DNA from 3 places in the Cetobacterium sp. genome. Region 1 is predicted to be linked to each of the others. Evidence: riboswitches for the same ligand, from Rfam matches in the RefSeq annotation. Region 1 holds a riboswitch; each other region holds the start of a gene.
What was found. A riboswitch is a leader RNA that binds a small molecule or an ion and turns the genes downstream of it on or off. The one in region 1 is predicted to bind cobalamin.
Positions count from the first base shown of each region.

Region 2: it holds a riboswitch for cobalamin, as region 1 does, so the genes downstream of both, ACWI69_RS04470 (TonB-dependent receptor) here and ACWI69_RS00750 (hypothetical protein) in region 1, are expected to answer to the same signal.
Region 3: it holds a riboswitch for cobalamin, as region 1 does, so the genes downstream of both, ACWI69_RS01085 (cobyric acid synthase) here and ACWI69_RS00750 (hypothetical protein) in region 1, are expected to answer to the same signal.

Region 1 is NZ_CDRRQU010000002.1:42,963-50,319, forward strand. It holds gene glpQ (glycerophosphodiester phosphodiesterase) at 1-975, shown strand, start outside; gene ACWI69_RS00740 (MgtC/SapB family protein) at 990-1,502, shown strand; gene ACWI69_RS00745 (HAD-IIA family hydrolase) at 1,511-2,290, shown strand; cobalamin riboswitch at 2,357-2,530, shown strand; gene ACWI69_RS00750 (hypothetical protein) at 2,626-3,030, shown strand; gene ACWI69_RS00755 (FAD-dependent oxidoreductase) at 3,203-4,561, shown strand; gene ACWI69_RS00760 (DUF302 domain-containing protein) at 4,594-5,055, shown strand; gene ACWI69_RS00765 (class I SAM-dependent methyltransferase) at 5,183-5,938, opposite strand; gene ACWI69_RS00770 (tryptophanase) at 5,965-7,357, opposite strand, start outside.
Region 2 is NZ_CDRRQU010000012.1:32,297-39,653, reverse strand. It holds gene ACWI69_RS04495 (tRNA threonylcarbamoyladenosine dehydratase) at 1-254, shown strand, start outside; gene ACWI69_RS04490 (flavodoxin) at 257-760, shown strand; gene ACWI69_RS04485 (rhodanese-like domain-containing protein) at 770-1,063, shown strand; gene putP (sodium/proline symporter PutP) at 1,385-2,833, shown strand; gene ACWI69_RS04475 (methylated-DNA--[protein]-cysteine S-methyltransferase) at 2,826-3,302, opposite strand; cobalamin riboswitch at 3,421-3,588, shown strand; gene ACWI69_RS04470 (TonB-dependent receptor) at 3,615-5,492, shown strand; gene ACWI69_RS04465 (ABC transporter substrate-binding protein) at 5,551-6,405, shown strand; gene ACWI69_RS04460 (hypothetical protein) at 6,402-7,352, shown strand.
Region 3 is NZ_CDRRQU010000003.1:8,620-15,976, reverse strand. It holds gene ACWI69_RS01090 (hypothetical protein) at 1-840, opposite strand, end outside; cobalamin riboswitch at 1,036-1,213, shown strand; gene ACWI69_RS01085 (cobyric acid synthase) at 1,340-2,824, shown strand; gene cbiB (adenosylcobinamide-phosphate synthase CbiB) at 2,824-3,771, shown strand; gene cobD (threonine-phosphate decarboxylase CobD) at 3,792-4,844, shown strand; gene ACWI69_RS01070 (cobyrinate a,c-diamide synthase) at 4,844-6,172, shown strand; gene ACWI69_RS01065 (precorrin-8X methylmutase) at 6,160-6,804, shown strand; gene cbiD (cobalt-precorrin-5B (C(1))-methyltransferase CbiD) at 6,801-7,357, shown strand, end outside.

The DNA.
Region 1 (7,357 bases):
GCAAGTGGTTATTTACCAGAACATACACTTGAATCAAAGGCTTTGGCTTTTGGTCAAGGAGCAGATTATCTAGAACAAGATTTAGTTATGACTAAGGACAATAGAGTAATTGTAATACACGATCATTTTTTAGACCAACTCACAGATGTTGCCAAACAATATCCTAATAGAGCAAGAAAAGGTGGCAGATATTACGTAATGGATTTTACTTTAGCTGAAATAAAAGGTTTGAACATGACTGAAAATTTTAAAGTAGAAAATGATCAAGAAAAATTGGTCTATGAAGGAAGATTTCCTCTGTGGAAATCAACATTTAAAATTCACACTTTAGAGGAAGAATTAGAGTTTATTCAAGGATTAGAAAAAACGACAGGAAAAAGAATCGGAATATACCCAGAGATTAAAGCTCCTTGGTTACATCATCAAGAAGGAAAGGATATAGCTAAAGAAACTTTAGAAATTCTGAAAAACTATGGTTATACAAGTAAAGATGATCCTATCTATTTCCAAGTTTTTGATTTTAATGAATTAAAAAGAATTAAAAATGAGCTCATGCCAAAAATGGGAATGGATTTAAAATTGGTTCAGTTAGTTGCATATACTGATTGGAATGAAACTATGGAAAAAAATAAAAATGGAGAATGGGTAAATTATGATTATGATTGGATGTTTACTCCAGAAGGTATAAAAGAATTAGCAAAGTATGCTGATGGAATAGGGCCAGCATGGTATATGTTAATTGATGAAAATGAGTCTAAAAAGGGAGATATTAAGGTAACTCCTTTGGTTCAATATATTGGAGACAATAGACTCGAGTTACATCCTTATACAGTTAGGAAAGATGCTCTACCAAATTATGTAGACAATATTGATGAAATGTTTGAGATTATATTTAATAAAACCAATTCTACGGGAGTATTTACAGATTTTCCAGACTTAGGAGTTCAATTTATAGCAAATCAAAATAAATTATAGATGAGGGATGTATTATGAGTGGGATGAGACTGACAGAAATATTATTTAGGTTAATAGTCTCCTCAATATTTGGGGGCTGCATAGGGTTAGAAAGAGAATTAAAAAATAAATCAGCAGGTTTTGTAACTTTGATACTAGTTTGTTTAGGAGCTACAACTATTGCCCTTTTGCAAGAAGAATTATTAATAAGACAAATAAGTTTAATATCTACACATCCTAGTCTCATAGAAAGTTATAAATTAGACATCACAAGATTATCAGCTCAAGTTGTCACAGGGGTAGGTTTTATAGGCGGAGGAGTGATAGTTTATTCAAATGATAAAATTTCAGGGATAACAACAGCAGCTACCTTGTGGATAACAGCAGCTATTGGCTTAGCTATTGGATATGGTTTCGTATTTCTATCTACAGCAGTTTTTTTAATTGTAGTTATAACGTTGATAGTAATGAAAATACTTGAAAGAAAAGTTATAACTATGGTAAGAAATAAGAAAGCAACTAGAAATAGGTTGGTAAAAAAGGAGTAAAAATTAAGATGAAAGACTACAAAGGATACTTGTTTGATGTAGATGGAACAATAGTTTTGGGAAATATTTTAATTCCTGGGGCTAAGGAGAAGATAGAGGAGCTACGAAAGTGTGGAAAAAAGATAGGATTTTATACAAATAATTCCTCTAATAATCCAAAAAGTTATATTGAAAAATTTAAAAAATTGGGAGTTGAAGCTGAGCTGAAGGAAATAATAACTGCTGGGGTTGTCTTGGCAGATTACTTGGCAAATAACTGTAAAAATAGAAAAATATTCATGGTAGGAACAAAAGAGTTTAAAGAGTATTGTAAAGAGATGGGAATCCAAATTTTTGATGAAAAAGATGAGTTCAATTTTTCTGAAATTGATATAGTTGTGGTAACACTCGACTCGGAGCTGAATTATAAAAAATTAGAGGTCGCCTGTAAACTTTTACATGGGAATGTAGAGTACTTAGCGGCAAATGAAGATTTGGTTTATCCAGTGGAAGGTGGAGTATTTTTACCAGACTGTAGAGCTATTTGCAATATAATTGAATTATGCACAAAGAAAACACCAAAATATTTTGGAAAACCAAAAAAAGTCATGTTAGATTATGCACTAAAAAATTTGAATTTATCGAAAGAAGAAACTGTTATAGTAGGAGATAGATTATATACGGATATAGCTTCAGGGTATATCAATGGCTGTGACACAATACTTGTTTTAACAGGAGAAGCCACAAAGGACAGTAAGAGTGTGTATAAACCAACATATATATTAGATAGTGTAGCTGATATAGATTAAAAATACCAGACTGAAGTTAAAACTATTTGACAAATAATTTAAAATAAGATATAAAATTACTATGAAACTAAATAAAAGTTTTTAGGTGCTTAGGCATAACAAGGAAGTAGGTGTAAATCCTACACAGCCTCCGCTACTGTAATGAGGATGAAACTGCATAGAACCACTGGAAGAAAATCTGGGAAGGGCAGGAGTAAAGCGAATCTAAGTCAGGAGACTTACCTAAAAACTACACAAAAATTGTTAGGAGTGGACAAGTGTGTAATAAAATCTAATGGACTTTAATGTTCGATAGATTTTTTGTCTTCTTCTCTACATTTAAGGGAGTGAGAGAGATGAGGAAAGACTTAAAATGGGATTATAATAAATTTAAAGAATTTGATAAGTTTATACATACTTTCAAAACTTATCAAGACTTAACAAAATTTCTAGAACAAAATCTGTCTGCAATGAGTGGATCGGAAGAGTTTTTACACTATATTATAAAGATGACACCACAAGAACAGTTACTATTATTTTACTTAAAAAAATACAAGAATATCATTAATCTAAAAGTTTTTTATAAAGAGTACATGAAGTTTTGTCAAGAATATTACTACTCTTTAAGTAAAGATTTATTTGAAGTTGATCCATGGAAAAGACAAGTTGTGTATTATATAAATAGAAAAAATAGATTTTTGGATAGCTTGAAAAAAATTAGGAATAATTTAAATATATCCGAAAATAAATCTTTAAATTGACTTATAAAATAAAAATAATACTGTTTAATACTACACGCCTTAAGATTAAATTTGGGCGTGTTTTAATTTTTTGAAAATTCCTGGTAGTTACTTTTTTGTAACTAATTTACAAGTCATGAATAAAATTGTATTCTAAATGTATTGAAATTAGATATAAAAAGGAAGTGTTATTATGAAAAAATGTGATATTTTAAACGCTAAAAATTATGATGCTATTATAATTGGTTTTGGTAAAGGGGGAAAAACTCTCGCTGGATTTTTAGCAAATAAAGGAAAAAAAGTAGCTCTAGTTGAAAAAGATAAAAAAATGTATGGAGGAACTTGTATAAACGTAGGATGTATCCCCACAAAAATTCTTGTTGAAGAGTCTCAAAAAGTTGATAAAAAATTTAAAAAAGCTATTGAAAAAAAAGATGAATTAACATCTAAGTTAAGAGAAATTAACTATAATAAGTTAAATTTACATGAAAATATTGATATCTACACTGGGATTGGAGCTTTTGAATCTGAGCATATCATTAGTGTGACAGAGGATGAAAACGAAATTGTTTTAAATGGTAATCAAATATTTATAAATACAGGCTCCAAAACGATTATTCCCAAAATAGATGGACTTAAAACAACAAGAAATATTTACACTAGTACATCTATTATGGAGTTAAACGAATTACCTAAAAAATTAGCTGTGATAGGTGGAGGTTACATTGGATTAGAATTTTCTTCTATCTATAATAATTTTGGCTCCGAAGTAATTATTCTTGAAGGAAACGAAGATATTCTTCTAAGAGAGGAGATGGAAATTAGAGAGGAAGTTAAAGAAAATTTTAAAACTAGAGGAATTCAAATATTATCAAAAAGCAAAGTTTTAAAATTGAGTAACTATTCTGATAATCAAGTAGAAATTGTTTTCAATCAAGATGAAAAAGAGAATAAAATAGTAGTTGATGGAGTACTTATAGCCGTGGGTAGAGTTCCTAATATAGATGACTTAAAGCTTGAAAATGCAGGTATCAATTATTCTGAAAAGGGAATTCTAGTCAATAATACTTTACAAACAAATGTACCTCACATATATGCCTTAGGTGACGTTAAAGGAGGAGCTCAATTTACATATATATCTTTAGATGACTTCAGAATAATTAAAAATAATCTTTTTGGAGATAAAACTATGACAACCAAGTCCCGAAATATAATTCCATACTCTGTTTTTATTTCACCAACGTTATCAAAAGTTGGACTTTCTGAAAAAGAGGCTATAAATGCGGGGTATAAAGTAAAAACAAAAGTAATTAAAGCATCAACAATACCAAGAGCTAAAATTTTAGGAGATGAAAGAGGTGTCTTAAAAGCTGTTGTAGATGAGAAGAATGGTAGAATTTTAGGGTGTTCGTTATATTCTACTGAATCTAGTGAAGTAATTAATGTAGTAGCTATGGCAATAAAAGAAAATAAAGAATATACTTATTTAAGAGATTTCGTATTTACTCATCCAACTATGAGTGAAGCTTTAAATGATTTATTTGATTTTTAAGATAAATAGATTAGATATTCAAGGAGAAAACTATGATTAAAAGAGTCTTATTAATGCAACTATTAATTTTTTTATCAATTTTTACACAAGAAACACCAAAAAAAAATATCAAAACTGATTACATTAGTCCATATTCTTTTAATGTAACTGTAGAAAGAATAGAAAATGAGTTAAAAAAAATGAATATACCTGTATTTGCCAAATTTGATCACTCTTTAAATGCAAAAAAAGTAAATTTAGACTTAGGAGAAACTACCGTTATTGTTTTTGGTTCTCCTAAAGTAGGAACTCTATTAATGCAAAAAAGACCTGAAGTTGCAATTGAGTTGCCATTAAAAGTTTTGATCTCTGTAAATAAACACAATCAGACTGAAATTAAACTCCAAGATATACAAAAAATAGCTAAAGATTATAATTTAGAAAATGATGATATTATTCTAAAAATGGAAACTTTTTTAAATAAATTGGCAGAAAAAACAATCGCTAAAGATTAATATAGAAATGTATTAGAAAAGGTTTTTGAGATTTTTTTAACCACTATTTTTTACTCTTTAAAATTTTGAGCTGTAGACAACTATTTATCTACAGCTCCTTTATTAAAATAATGAATTTGACAAAAACTTAGTATTTTCTTGCTATAATAAATTTAACTTTGCTCTGATTAATATGTCTAGTGTCCTTTAAAATTGATAAAAATTCAGATTTTATCGATTCAATCTCTTCGTCTTGAAAAAAGTTATCGAATGATAATCTATTGAGTCTATTTTCCCACATTGTATAAACTTCACTAGAGACTACACCCGATCCTGTTAATTCTAAATCTTCTAAATTCTCACTAAGTAAAATCTCCATTCCTAATTTTTTTAATTTAGGCAAAATTTTTCTTCCTGCTCTAAAGTCATAAATCCCTCTATCTCTTATATTTTTTTCAAAAAAAGTTAAGTTCTCTAGAGTCTTTTTAGACAATGGAGCGTGTCCTCGTAAAAGATCGTCAATTTCAATGATTGCAAGCCATCCACCACTTTTTAATTTATCAAACCAAGTTTTAAATATTAAATCCATCTTGTTTGGAAAATAAGCAACAGCAAAACTGGAAAATATCCCATCAATTTCTTTAGAGATATAATCCAGATTAGAGATATCATTTTGCAAAACTGTTACATTAGAGATTTTTCTATTTCGCAATACTTCAAGTAAATTTTTGTTTAAGTCTATAGCTATAACTTCTTTTACTTTTTTGGAAAGAATCTCTGCAAAACTACCTGTTCCACAACCAAGTTCTACAACGATATCATCACTTTTTACTGGAAGCTTTTCTGCTATTAAATTCCATTTTCTATATTTTTGTTGATTTTCATACTCGGCTTTAAGTGTCATATCACTCCTCCCCCAAATTAATAAATTCAATCTTCTATAATTTCTAGGGAAGCTTGAAAGTGCCTTAATATCGGTGGTTCCCAAGTTATTCTGTATCCTCTTGTAATTTCATGAGCTCTCTCTTTTATTGCTATTAAAGCATCTGCTATTATATCTAAGTGAGCTTGTGTGTAAACCCTTCTTGGAATAGCGAGCCTTGTAAATTCAAAATCAGCCTGTAATTGCTCATTTGTATCAGGATCATTTCCTAACATATATGAACCTATATCACAGCTTCTAATTCCTGCTTCTTTATAAAGTTCTATAGCTAAAACTTGTCCCGGAAACTCATTAAACGGTATATTTGGAAAAATTTTTGAAGCATCTACAAATACTCCATGCCCACCAACCGGAGATTGATATATAATTCCTGCATCATCAAGTCGGGAAGCTAAATACTCTATCTGTCCTATTCTATATCTTAAAAAATTTTCATCAATCCCTTCTACTAACCCTATAGCTAAAGCTTCTAAATCTCTCCCCGAAAGTCCTCCATAAGTTGTAAATCCCTCAAAACTTATGCAATTTGCTTTTATTTTTAAAATCATATCTGTATTTTCTACAGCATTTTTTACTCCTATTAAACCACCCATATTGACTATAGTATCTTTTTTGGCTGACATAGTGAAATAATCAGCATAAGAAAACATCTCCTTTATTATCTCCTTTATAGACATATTTGCACACTCAGGCTCATCTCTTTTTATAAAATAAGCATTCTCTGCGTAACGAGCTGCATCTATATTTAATGGTATATTATATTTTTTACAAATAGTGGCAACCTCTCTTGCATTTTTCATTGAAACAGGTTGACCGCCAGCAGAGTTATTTGTAATAGTCAATACCACTAACCCTATTTTTTCTGGACCATATTCCTGTATCAATTTCTCCATTTTTTCAATATCCATATTTCCTTTAAATTTTGATCTTTTAGCTGGATCTTTCGCTTCTGGTACCACACAATCTAAAGGTCTTGCTCCAGCTAAAATAACATGAGCTCTTGTTATATCAAAGAACATATTGGATATTGCATACTGTCCCTGTTTTAAAAAAGTCGGAAATAATACTTTTTCTGCTGCTCTTCCTTGATGTACCGGTTGGATATATTCATATCCAAAAATATCTCTAGCCGTTTCTATTAATTTAAAATAACTTGAAGCTCCAGCATAAGCCTCATCACCTCTCATAACGCCTGCCCATTGTTCTTGACTCATTGCATTAGTTCCTGAATCTGTCAGTAAATCAATATAGACGTCCTCTCCCCTTAAATTAAAAAGATTAAAATTCGCTTCCTTAATTTTTTTTGCTCTCTCTTCTGGTGTAGTCATTTTAATTGTTTCGACCATTTTTATTCTAAATGGTTCTGGAACATACTTGATA
Region 2 (7,357 bases), on a different contig from region 1:
TGGCTGATATATCAAAGACATCTGTCTGCCCTTTAGCAAAGGTCATGAGATCGGAATTAAAAAAGAGACGAATTCAAAAGGTAAAGGTAGTTTTTTCAAAAGAGTTACCTATGAAACCTAGTAATTTAGAAAATAATAGAGAGAAACAGTGTAATGTAGGAAGCATATCTTTTGTACCATCCGTAGCAGGTTTAATAATAGCAAGTGAGGTAGTAAAGGATATAACAGGCTTAAAAAATTTAGGAGGAAATTGATTATGAAAAAAATAGGAATTTTTTATGGAACAACGTCAGGAATAACAGCTGGAATAGTTGATGAGATAGAGTTTTATTTAAGAGGAGAGGAGTACGAAGTCTTTGATGTAGCAAATGGGATTGATGAGATGGAGAATCTTGAAAATCTAATTTTAGTTTCACCAACTTATGGAGTTGGAGAGTTACAAAAAGATTGGGAAAATGTATACGACAAGTTAAAAAGTTTAGATTTTACTAATAAGATAGTAGGAATAGTAGGTGTGGGAAATCAATTTGCATTTGGTGAATCATATGCAGGGGCGATGAGAAAACTGTATGATGCAGTTATAGATAAAGGGGCAAAAGTTGTTGGATTTACTTCAACTGAAGGATATAGCTATGAAGAAACTGAATCAGTTATAGACAACAAGTTCGTAGGTCTTGCTTTAGATGAAAGTAATCAAGATAACGAAACACCTGATAGAATAAAAGCTTGGATAGAAGAGATTAAACCTCTATTCAATTAGGAAAAAATTATGAGAAAATATAAGACATTGAATCAAGAAGAGGTGAAGACTCTATTAAAAGAGGAAAAAACGGTACTTTTGGATGTTAGAACAGAGGATGAGTACTGGGAAGAATCGGTAGAAGATAGTTTAAACATACCACTTCATGAGTTAGAGGAAAGAATTATAGAGTTAGATAAGGAGAAAACTTATATAACTTTTTGTAGAAGTGGAGTTCGATCAAAAGCTGCAGCTTTAATTCTTCTGGAAGAGGGATTTACAAAAGTTTTTAATTCTCGAGATGGAATATTGACTTGGAAATAAAATTTGACAAATTTATTTTCATATGTTACTATAATGAAAATAAAAAATTAAAGGAGAGTTCTGATGAAAAAAAATCAAGTTATTTCAAATAATGTGAATAGACAACCCATCCCCCCTAGATAGGGATTTGTGTTTTAAGCATTAGTTTATGTTTAGATACAGGTCCATTTTGTGTTACGATTTTGGATCTGTATCTAAGGGGAAATAACTTTCAATAGAAGATTATTTTTATAGGATTCTTTTAATAAGGGTCACTTAGGTACAAAATTGTGCTTAGGTGACTCTTTTTTATTTTTATTAAAAATTTGGGAGGAGTATAAAATGATAGGAATAGAAACATTTATTACATTTGGAACATATTTGTTATTTTTAATAGGAGTAGGAATTTATTTTTATGGAAAGACTTCCAGTTCTGAGGAGTATTTGATAGGTGGTAGAGGAGTTGGCAGTTGGGTAACTGCACTATCGGCACAAGCTAGTGATATGAGTGGATGGTTATTAATGGGATTACCAGGGGCAGTATATCTTTCGGGATTTGGACAAATTTGGGTTGTAGTAGGTTTAACGGTGGGAACATATTTGAATTGGAAGTTTATAGCTCCAAAACTTAGAGTCGAAACTGAAATAGAAAATACAATGACTTTACCAACTTTTTTAGAAAAAAAATTAAAAGATGACAAAGGAACAATAAGGAAAGTTTTAGCTTTAGGAACACTGTTTTTCTTCACAATTTATTCATCTTCTGGGTTGGTCGCAGCAGGAAAACTATTTGAATCGATACTTGGAATCGATTATAAAGTTGCCGTTGTAGTGGGTACAGTGACAATAGTTATGTATACATTTATGGGGGGATATCTGGCTTCGTGTTGGACAGATTTTTTTCAAGGTGCTTTGATGTTTATAGCTATAATAGCGGTTCCTTTGGCTGCTTATTATAAAATTGGAGACATGGAAACAATTAAACAAGGAATTGAGTTAAAAGGAATTTCATTGGATATATTTAAACAGAATGGAGAAAGTATAGGAATTTTAGGAATATTATCTTCATTGGCATGGGGACTAGGGTACTTTGGACAGCCTCATATTTTAGTCAGATTTATGAGTATAAAGAATGTAAAAGAGTTAAAAAAATCTAGACGAATAGCCATGATATGGGTAATTATTTCTTTAGTTGGGGCAATAGCGATTGGACTTTTGGGAATTTCTCTTTTTAGAAATGTTACAGAATTGGGAGGGGATGCAGAAAAAATATTTATTTATATGATAAAAGAGCTATTTAATCCTTGGGTAGCGGGAGTTTTATTAGCTGCAATTCTATCTGCAATTATGTCAACAATAGATTCCCAGCTGTTAGTTTCATCAACTACCTTAACAGAAGACTTTTATAGATATATGAAAAAAGATGTTTCTGATAAAGAAATTATGTGGGTTGGAAGGCTGTGTGTAGTAGTGATAGCCTTGTTGGCACTACTATTTGCGCTAAATCAAAATGCTAAAGTATTATCATTGGTCGCTTATGCTTGGGGAGGGTTTGGAACAATATTTGGACCAGCAATAATATCGGTACTTTATTTTAAAAATGTGAATAATAAAAGTGTTCTGGCAGGAATTTTGGTTGGAATGTTTGTATTTTTAATGTGGAAAGTTTTGGGGTTAGACAGTTATATGTATGAACTATTACCAGGATTTTTTAGTAACTTAATCACAGTTTATATAGTAGAAAAAGTGATTTTTAAAAGTATAGTTAGTGTAGGGTGCAAAGTTACTTAGCACCCTTTTCTAAATTTAGTAGATGAGACTTTAGAGATAAGCCATAGGCATATCCAGTCAATTTGCCATTGGAGCCAATAACTCTATGGCAAGGAATAACTATGGGAATAGGATTTTTATTGTTTGCTAAACCTACCGCTCTGCACGCCTTAGGATTACCGATAGCGATAGCAATATCTTTGTATGTTTTAACTTCACCGTATGGAATATCGAGTAAAGCTTTCCAAACATTTTTTTGAAACTCTGTTCCAATGGGATTTATTTTAAAAGTAAATTCTTTACGACGTCCATTTAGAAATTCCAAAATCTCCTTAGAAGCTTGAGCTAAAGAGCTCGTAAGTTTAAAAGTTCTATTTGAAGTAGGATTATTGAGCTCAATCTTAATAATTTCATGATTTAATTCTTCGATTTTAAGTAAACCAAATGGAGTGTCAAAAATATAGAAAAAACCTGGAATAATATTTTTCATACAACTCTCCTCAAAAACTTTATTAAAATTGTACTAAAAAAATATAAATAAATCAAGGTTAATTTAAAATATATATTGTTCATTTATTGTTTAAAACTTTTAAAAATAAAGTATTTATAGTATAATAAGGCGTTATGGTTTTATAAATTAAAAGGGAATTAAGTGAGAAGCTTAAACGGTCACGCCACTGTAAAACGGACAAAAATAGATGAACCACTGGGAAACTGGGAAGGGCTATTGGAGGAGGAAGTTGAGTCAGGATACCTGCCATAAAATAAACTGCGAGTGACAGATTTGGGAGGATTAAATTAAATGGAAAAAAGATTTTATATTATTGGTTTACTTCTTGCATCTACTTTAACAATGGGACAAGAAAAGGTTATAAAGCTAGATGAGAGTGTTATAACAAGTGAGAATACGGAAACAACGGTGGCAAGTATACCTAGAAATGTAACTGTATTAACAGGCGAAGAGATAACACAAAGAGGAGCTAAAACAGTAGCAGAAGCTTTAAAATTGGTATCAAGTGTCATTGTAAAAGAGATGGGTGGGACAGACGCTGCTTTTGATGTAAGAGGTCAGGGGGCAACAGCAAAATCAAATGTTATAGTACTGGTTGATGGAGCACCAATTAATTCAATAGATTTATCTGGATATCAAACAAGTAATATACCAGTTAATAGTATTGAAAGGATTGAGGTGATACCTTCTGGAGGATCGGTTTTATATGGAGATGGAGCGGTTGGTGGAACAATCAATATTATAACAAAAGCACCAGAAGATAGGAAAAACTATGGAAGTTTGAATAGTGAGATAGGATCGTATGGATTAAAAAAACAGCAAGTTACATACGGTACTAAAATAGGAGAAAGATTTTTAGTAGAAGTAGATTATTTGAGAAGAGAAAAAGATGGATATAGAGACTATTCTAAAGATAATTTGGAAAGCTTTGGGTTTAGAAGCAGATATAAACTTGATGAAGGGGAGTTAAAAGTTAAATATAACTACTCAAAGAATGATTTTAAAGCGCCGGGAGCGTTAAACAAGGATGAAGTTAATGAGGATAGAACACACTCCAACCCAAATGCGTGGAGAATTGATGGAAAAACAGAGAAAAATAATTTTGTAGGAGATTATCTATATAACATAAATTCTGATTTAGAGTTCAAATTATTAGGAAGGTATGCTCATGAAAATTACTCTTCAAATGGAAGTAACTATAAGACAGAGGTTAAATATTTAAAACCACAACTTAAATACTCATATTTAGATGATAGCTATGTTGTATTTGGTGGAGATATTTATGAGGGAGAGACGAAAGATTTTGCTTATGGAAATGGAAAATCTGAAAAGAACTCTCTAGGTGGGTTTGTAGTAAATAGTTATACGATTGATAAGTTCAGATTTACTCAAGGATATAGAAAACAAGATATTGAATATAAAAGAGATACACTTACAACAAAGAAATTCAAAGAAGATGCGATAGAGCTTACAGGAAGTTATCTATATTCAGACTCAGGTTCTACATATATAAGTTATACAAAAGGATTTAGGGCGCCAAATACTGACGAGCTAAATTTTTGGGACGGAGAATTTAATCCTCAAAAGACAGAAACTTATGAAATTGGAATGAAAGATTTCTTAGGAAATACGTATATTTCAACTTCAGTGTTTTATATAGAAACAGAAAATGAAATTTTTTATGGAGCAAATAAAAATGATGAGTTTAATAAAAATAGGAATTTAGATGGAACAAGTAAAAGAAAAGGAGTTGAATTCTCTTTAGAGCACTATTTCGATAAATTGACAGTTTCAGAATCAATAACTTATATGAAAACGGAGTTTAAAGAGGGGAAAGATATTCCAGGTATTCCAAATATTAAAGGGGTTTTAAATTTTAACTATAGATTTAATGAGAAATTGAGTGTAAATAACTCTTGGGAATATTACGGAAAAGCTTATGATAGCAATGATGAAGCTAACGAAAGAGAAAAGATTGACAGTTACTTATTAAGTGGATTGACTTTTATGTATAATTTTCAAGATGGATTAGTTATAAATGCAGGAATTAATAATCTCTTTAATGAAAAATACTATGATTATGTAGGATACAGTAGTTACAGTAAAATTCGTAACTATTACCCAGCACCAGAAAGAAATTATTACATAGGTTTTAAATACAGTTTTTAATTAAGAAAATGCTCTTTTCAAGATATGGAAAGAGCATTTTTTATAAAAGAGGTGGACAATGTTAAGAAAAATATTTGTATTAAGTATAGTCGTATTTTCAGTGGGATATTCAAAGATATTTGTAGATGGCATTGGAAGAGAGGTTGAAATTTCTAAAAAAGTGGAGAGAGTAATTTCGACAGTTCCATCCAACACGGAGATAATAGTGGATATGGGATTAGTTAATATTTTGTTGGGAGTAGATATATATTCTGAGAAAATATCTAAAGAGTTAGAGGGAAAAGGAGTTTTGAACACAGATAGATTGAACGAAGAGAGAATAATTGATTTAATGCCAGATTTGGTTATAACCTCTCAACATAGTTTGTCTAAAGGGAAAGAGAGTCTAGAGGTATTTGATGAAATAGGAATTCCTATCTACGTGATGAAAACACCAAAATCTTTGGAGGAGGTCAAAAATTCGATAGATGAGATAGGAAGCCTTTTAAATGAAAATGAAAAAAGTGATATTTTAAAAAATAGATATGTAAAAGAGTTGGAGAAATTAGTAATACAGAATAAAATATCAAAAAAACGGGTATATTTTGAAATTTTAAATAATCCAATATACACAACTGGAAATAAAACATTTTTAAATGATGTCATTGAAAATGCTGGTGGACATAATATATTTGGAGATCAAGAGGGATGGATTTCACCAACTTTGGAATCTGTTATTGAAAAAAATCCTGAAGTTATACTTATTGGAGAGGATAGAAAGGAGATTGTTGAAGAGATAAAAAATAGAGCTGAATGGCAGGAGATAGATGCTGTAAAAAATGGGAGAATATATGTTATAGATGAGGGTATCAACAGACCATCACCAAGAGTTTTAAAATCTTTAAGACAGATAAAGGAAGTGCTTTCACAATGATAGGTTTTAGTTTTGTTCCAAAAAATGGAGAGGAAAAGAAATTTTTCAAGATATATGAAGCGTTAGAAAAAGAGGGAGTGACTGGGATAGAGACGATAATAGGAGATCATGTGCCCTTAGAAAGCTATGAAAAGTATCCTATAAAAGGAGTACATTTGCTATATTACCCTACTTGGTTAGAGTTTTGGAAAGAGGAGAGAGAGAAAGTTAGAGAAGATTTTTATAATGATGAGGGGGTATTAAACTATTATCGTTCTTTAAAAAAAAATATTTTACTTGAAACTTTTAAAAAGCAGTTTGAAGATGCAAAAAAAATAGGGGCGAAGTATTTAGTTTTTCATGTTTCACACGTGAGACCTAAGGATATTTTTACATTTGACTATGATTATACTTCTATGGAAGTATTGGATGAAACATCAAAAATAGTAAATGAAGTTTTTAAAGGAGAGGGACCATTACTCCTTTTTGAAAATCTACCATGGCCGGGGTTGACGCTTAAAGACTATGGATTAACAAAATATTTTTTTGAGAAAATTAAATATGAAAATAAAGGTTTTCTTTTGGATTTATCCCATATGATATGTACAGAAAAAAATATAAATAATTTTCAAGATGCAGACCGATATATTCTAAAAAAAATTAAAGAGTTGAGAGAACTAGGTAAATTTGTGTATGGTGTTCATATAAATGCAATAGATTTTATTAATTACTCAGAAAAAGATTTTTCTGATGAGATAGAGAGTTGGGAAAAAGGAGACAGGAAGGAAAAATTTAAAATTGAATGGAAACATATGAAAAAACTTGATCCTCATAAAATTTATAAAGGAAATTTAAAATCAATACTGAATGTATTGCCAAACTTAAAGTATATAAATTTAGAATTAAATTTTTCGTCTATTGACAATTTAGAAGAGGTTGTTAGAGAACAATTAAATTATGTAAAATAAATTTT
Region 3 (7,357 bases), on a different contig from region 1:
GTCTAGTTGTAATTTGGTGATAGTGCTAATATCTTTTAAATTTTCTGAATTACTTTTTTTAGTAATACCTTTTAAAACAAATATATGCTCTTTGATAAACTGAATAATTCTATCGTTGATCAATGATAAATCTTCTGAGGGAATAACTCCTGCTAAGTTTGTAAAAATTTTAGTAACTTTATCAGATGTATCCATACCCAAAGTTTTTAATTTTTTTTGGATTTCCAAATAGGAATCTTCTCCTAAATCATTTTTTAGTGGCTCAATCAAGGAATTAAAAGCAGTTATATTGTTTTGATAGAAACTCAGAACTTCGGCTTCTATAGTTTTTTCCTCACTTTCAAAAGTGCTGTAGCTTTTTTCACACTCCTCAATAAAGTTTGTTAAACTTTTTTTGAAGAAGTGTTTCAATTCGAATGACACTATTGGGTGAAAACGATACTTACTTTCCAACAGTGTTGTTTCAAGGTGAATATTACATTTATTATCACCTATTGCAGTAAGGTGTAAATTAGTTTCTATTTTGAATTTATCGCCTTCTGTAAGTATAAAATCTAATCCTTTATTAGCTTGAGGTTTTTTTAGATATAGTTTATGTGTCGTATTCCCAAATGTTATGTCTAAAAGAAATGCTTCGTCATCTACAGTAGCATTAACTTTTGTATTTAAGATATCTTTTACCTTGAGATCTTCGTAAGATTTGCTTGAATTTTTTGCTCCAACTAGCCATTTTTTAAAATTTTTAGGATTTAAAGCGAAAAGTTCTGCAAACAACGGAGGTACATTGATAATCCTATCCTCTACGATAAGAGGTTGTTTACTTGTTTTAACATCGTTCATACTTAACCACTCCCTTATAAAAAATTAATATGTTACATTTAATCTACAAATAAAAATTAAAGTTTCTTTTTTATTATTAAAATTTATTTCTATAGATTTATTTATATAAAATATTAAGCGATTATAGTTTAGTTTTTAAACATAAACCGTTAAAAAAGATTGACTTGTACATAATCATTATGTATAATTATGATAAATATGTATATTGTTTATGGTTCAATAATTTGATTAAAAGGAAAGTTGAGTGAAAATCTCGCACGGTCCCGCCACTGTAAGGAGGACGAAATTAGACTAAGCCACTGTAGTTTTTATGGGAAGGCCTAAGAGTAGGATGAATCTGAGTCAGGATATCTGCCATGAATATAAAAGAAAATATAAAATCTGCGGTGAACAGATTTGTATTTAGAACTGTCAATTTCAATTCTAATTAGCAATATTCTATTCATTTTCGCAATTTTTATATTTCCGATAAACTTCATAAGTTAGGAGAAATGATATAATGAAACATAAGAACATAATGGTTGTTGGGACATCTTCAGGTGCAGGGAAGAGTATAACAGTTACAGGGTTATGTAGAGCATTTTTTAAAGATGGATATACTGTTTCACCTTTTAAATCTCAAAATATGGCATTGAATTCGTATATAACAAAAGAAGGACACGAGATGGGGCGTGCACAGGCACTTCAAGCAATGGCGTGTGAAAAAGAAGCTCATTATACTATGAATCCAATTTTATTAAAGCCTACAGGTGATAGGAGAATTCAAGTTATTGTCAATGGAAAATCTATCGGCAATATGGGAGGCCTTGAGTACGGAAATTACAAATCGATATTAAAAAAAGATATAATTGAAGCCTATAATACAATTAAGATTAAGAATCAAATATGTGTTATAGAAGGAGCTGGAAGCCCGGTAGAGTTAAATATAAAACAGGATGATATAGTGAATATGGGTTTAGCTGAAATGGTGAATGCTCCTGTTATTTTAGTTGCAGATATAGATAGAGGGGGCGTCTTTGCGTCGATATACGGAACTATATCTTTGATGGAACCAGAGGAAAAAGCTAGAGTAAAAGGTGTAATCATAAACAAGTTTAGAGGAAATGTTGATATATTAAAGCCGGGACTGGAAAAGATAGAGGAACTGACAGGGGTTCCAATTTTAGGAGTCATGCCATACTTTGAGCTAGACATAGAGGACGAGGATGGAGTAACAGAAAAGTTTAGTAGGATTAAATCAAAAAAAGGAGATATAAAAGTTTCAGTTATAAAACTTAAACATATATCTAACTTTACAGATATTGATGCTTTACTAGCAAATAAGGATGTAGATGTTAATTATGTGACGTCATTTCATGAGTTGGGAGATGAGGACTTGATAGTCATACCTGGATCTAAAAATACAATAGATGATTTAAAAGATATAAAAGAAAAAGGAATTGCACAAGAGATTATAAAAATTTCTCGAAAGGGAACTCCTATTATTGGTATATGTGGCGGATTTCAAATTTTAGGAGAAAAAGTATTGGATCCCTATGGAGTGGAGGGAGATATAAAAGAACTACCGGGATTGGGACTTTTAGATATAGAAACTACAATGGAAAAAGAAAAAGTGACGACGCAGTATACAGGATTATTAAAAGGAGAGATGGGGCTATTAAAGGGGTTGGGAAATATTGAAGTTAAGGGATATGAAATTCATCAGGGAGTAACGACTGGGAAAGAAAAATCAATAACCTCAGATAATAGATTAATAGCAACAGTAAAAGATAATATTTTTGGAACATATCTGCATGGTATTTTTGATAATAGAGAGTTTACCGATTTTATTTTAAATAATATAAGAAAGAAAAAAGGGTTGGAAAAGAGAAACAGTGCAATAACTTTTGATGAATATAGACTCCAAGAGTTGGATAAATTAGAAAGAATATTTAGAGAAAATATAGATATGAAAGCTATTTATAAGATTTTGGAGGAGAACTAATGAACTTCATTTTAAAGATTTGGATAGCGTATCTACTTGATTTAGTTTTAAGTGATCCCTATTGGTTTCCACACCCAGTTAGGTTTATTGGAAAATATATAACTTTTATTGAAAATAGAATCTACTCATTGAAAAATAAAAGAGTTTATGGCGGGTTATTAACTTTTACAGTTATACTTACAACAGGAATACTTTCATACCATATAGCTAAGGCATCCCAGTTTTTAGAAATTTTCTTTTTGTATACAACTCTAGCAACAAAGAGTTTAGGGGCAGAAGGGATTAAAGTATATAAAATTCTAAAAAGCGGAGATTTAAAAAAGGCTCAAAAAGAGCTCTCATATCTAGTTAGTAGGGATACGGGTGAAATGGATGAGATACAAGTTGTGAGAAGTACAATGGAAACAATAGCTGAAAATAGTGTTGATGGGGTGATAGCTCCTATGTTTTATGCGTTTTTAGGAAGTTTAATGACAATTGGAGGAATTTCATTGGCATTGCCATTGGCAATGGGATATAAGGCAGTGAATACCCTCGATTCAATGGTTGGATATAAAAATGATAGATATATAGACTTTGGGATGGTTTCAGCAAAGGTGGATGATTTTTTTAATTTTATTCCAGCAAGATTATCTGGTTTGTTAATAATTCCAATTGCGACTTTTATATTGGGAATGGGGATAAAAAGACCGTTAAAGGTGTTTTTTAGAGACAGAAAAAATCATTCGAGTCCAAACTCTGGTCATTCGGAAGCAGTTTTTGCAGGAGCCATAGGAGTTCAATTTGGTGGTAAAACAAAATATTTTGGAAAATATTTTGAAAAGCCTACAATAGGAGATAAATTAAAAGAGTTTCAATGTGACGATATTAAAAAATGTTATAGAATAATGTTTATGACATCTTTTGTAGGTATGATTCTATTTACAATATTTACTCAACTACTATAAGATACGGGAAGTGAAATAATATGGATTTACATGGTGGAAATATATATAAATTGAAAAGAGATAGTGGGATAGATGTCTTGGATTATAGTTCTAATATAAACCCTTTGGGTGTTCCAAATAGTTTTAGAAAGGCAGTTATAGAAAATTTTGAATCTTTGGAAAAATATCCAGATATAGATTATACGGAGCTAAGAGTGGCGATTGCTAACTATAATAACTGCTCTATAGAAAATGTGGTAGTGGGAAATGGTGCCACAGAAGTTTTATTTTTGTATATGAAGGCAATAGAATGCAAGAAAATTTTGATAGTCGCACCAACTTTTGCAGAGTATGAAAGAGCTGCTAGAGCTGGAGGAAAAGATGTAACTTTCTTTCCGTTGAACAAAGATTTTTCTTTAAATGAAGATAAGCTACTGGAGTTTATAACAGATGAGGATGTTGTGGTTATATGTAATCCAAATAATCCAACTGGGAAGTTTCAAGACCTTGAAAAAATAAAAAAAATTGCTGATTTTTTAGAGAAAAAAAATAAAAAACTATTTATAGATGAGGCTTTTATTGAATTTATCGAGAGATGGAAAGATAAAACAGCGTTTTCATTAAAAAATAAAAATATATTCATTTTAAGGGCATTGACTAAGTTTTTTGCACTTCCGGGAGTTAGATTGGGCTATGGATTAACATATGACAAAATAATTTTGAATAGAATAAAAAATATTAGAGAGCCGTGGAGTGTGAATGGAATAGCAGAAATAGCTGGGAAAACTATGCTTTTAGATACTTCATATATACATGAAACTGAAAATTGGATAAAGAAAGAAAAAATATGGTTTTATGAGGAGCTACGCAAATTTGAGAATATAGAGGTAACTCCAACAGAAACTAATTTTGTACTGGTGAAATTATTAAATGATAACGCTAAAAGTTTTAGAAAAAAAATGATAGAGAATGGCATATTAGTAAGAGATGCCTCGAACTTTATGTTTTTAGATGAAAGTTATATAAGATTAGCAATAAAAGATAGAAAAAAGAATGAGCGAGTATTGGAGGCTTTAAGGAGAGTGCTGAGATAATGAAAGGTTTTGTTTTAGCAGGAACAAAAAGTGGTATAGGAAAAACTACAATATCTATGGGACTTATGGCAGTTTTTGAAGATGTGGCACCCTTTAAAGTAGGACCGGACTATATAGATCCTAGTTTTCACAAATTTATAACGGGAAATAAAAGTTATAACTTAGACTTATTTCTAATGGGTGAAGATGGTGTGAAGTATAGTTTTGAAAAACATAGTAAAAAAATATCTATTGTTGAAGGGGTTATGGGGCTTTATGATGGATTAGGAAATTCTCTAGATAACTATAGCACTGCCCATCTATCGAGAGTTTTAAATTTGCCGGTTATTTTAGTAGTGGATGCAGCAGGAAAAAGTACAAGTATTGCAGCAGAGGTTTTAGGCTATAAAAATTTAGATCCAAGAGTTAATATAGCTGGGGTTATAATAAACAAAGTAAATAGTGAAAAACTCTACGAAATGTTAAAAGACGCCATAGAAAACTATGCAGGAATACCATGTTTAGGCTACCTGAGGAAAGATGAGAACTTAGGAATCAGCAGTAGACATTTAGGATTACTTCAAGCGGATGAAGTTGAAGATTTAAAGGATAAAAAAGAGATTTTAAAAGAAGAGATTAAAAAGACTATTGATTTAAAAAAAATAGAGGATATAGCTAGATTGAAAAAGTCAGAAAAAAATGTAGATATTTTTAAAAATATTGAAAATTTATATCTAGGGTTAAAAGTAGGAGTAGCTAAAGATAAAGCTTTCTCATTTTACTATGAGGATAATTTGGAACTTTTACAGAGAATGGGTATAGAGCTTATAGAGTTTTCTCCTATAAAAGATAAGCAAATACCTGAGGTTGATTTATTGTATTTCGGTGGAGGATATCCAGAAAATTATTTGGAAGAACTGTCAAGCAATAGAGAGTTTTTAGATTCTTTAAGAGAGTTTCATAGGTCTGGAGGACATATTTATGGAGAATGTGGAGGATTTATGTATCTTAGTCAAGGAATAAAAACATTGGATGAAAAAAGTTATTCTATGGCACAATTAATAGATTGTAGTGTAAAAATGACAGGGAAGCTTTTTATTAGTAGATTTGGATATGTGGATATAAGTTTTGGTGCGCTGAGCGGAAAAGCTCATGAGTTTCACTATTCCAGTATAGATAAGACGGGTTATGATGAAAGGGTTTTTAAATTAACAAAATTTGATGGTAGAGAGTGGCTATGTGGCTATAAAAATAAAAATCTTATAGCGGGATACCCGCACTTACATTTTTTTAAAAATTTGGATATATTAAAGCAGATGTTAGAAGGAGCAAAAAGATGGCGTATATAAAAAGACCACAAGACATAGAGATAAGAAGTTTTGAAATAATAGAGGAAGAGCTGGGAGAAAAAGCAAAACAATTTTCCTCTGTTCATTTACCGATAGTAAAAAGAGTTATACATACAACAGCTGATTTTGAATATGCAGATTTATTGGAGATTTCAGAAGATGCAGTTGAATCATGTCTGGAGGCCTTAAAAAAAGGTGGAAAAATATATTGTGATACCAATATGATAGCCAATGGTTTAAGTAAAATTACTTTGGATAAATATGGATATTCTGCATATTCTTTAGTTTCAGATAAAGACGTAGCAAAGGAAGCTAAGGAAAGAGGGGTAACTAGATCGATAGTTGGAATAGAACACGCGGCAAAAGACCCAAATACGGATATATATCTGATTGGAAATGCACCGACAGCACTATTTAGATTAAAAGAACTTATAGATTCTGGAAAAGTTCAAAAGCCAGCATTAATAGTCGGTGTTCCTGTGGGATTTGTGGGAGCAGCTGAATCAAAAGAGATTCTACCGGGAAGTGGAATACCATACATCATTGTTAGAGGTAGAAAAGGAGGAAGTCCTGTAGCTGTTTCAATACTTCACGGAATTCTATATCAGTTGCATAAGAGAGAAGGATTCTGATGGAGAAAGAACTAAGAACAGGATATACAACTGGTACGTGTGCTTGTGTGGCAGCTTTTGTTGCATTAAATCTTTTGATGGAAAAAAAGATAGGTGAAAGTGTCGAAATAACAACACTAAATGGAATAAAGTTGAATATTCCAGTTCATTCGAAAAAAAGAGGAAATAACTGGGCAAGAGGCGTTGTATTGAAAGATGCAGGAGATGACCCAGATGTTACAAATGGCATAGAGGTATGTGCTAAGGTAAGAGTTGTGGAGAGATTACCGGATATAGAAAGAGCCCATAGGTTTGATAATCTACTCATAGTAGGTGGGAGAGGAGTTGGATTAGTGACTAAAAAAGGTCTTAAAGTTCTACCGGGAAAATCAGCAATAAATCCAGGTCCACAGGAGATGATAGTAAAGGTTCTAAATCCACTACTTAAAGAGTCTGGACTAAAAGTAGTAGTAACTATTTATGTTCCAAAAGGTAGGGAAAGAGCCTTGAAAACTTTTAATGGAAAACTGGGAATAACGGGAGGAATTTCTATTTTAGGATCTACTGGAATAGT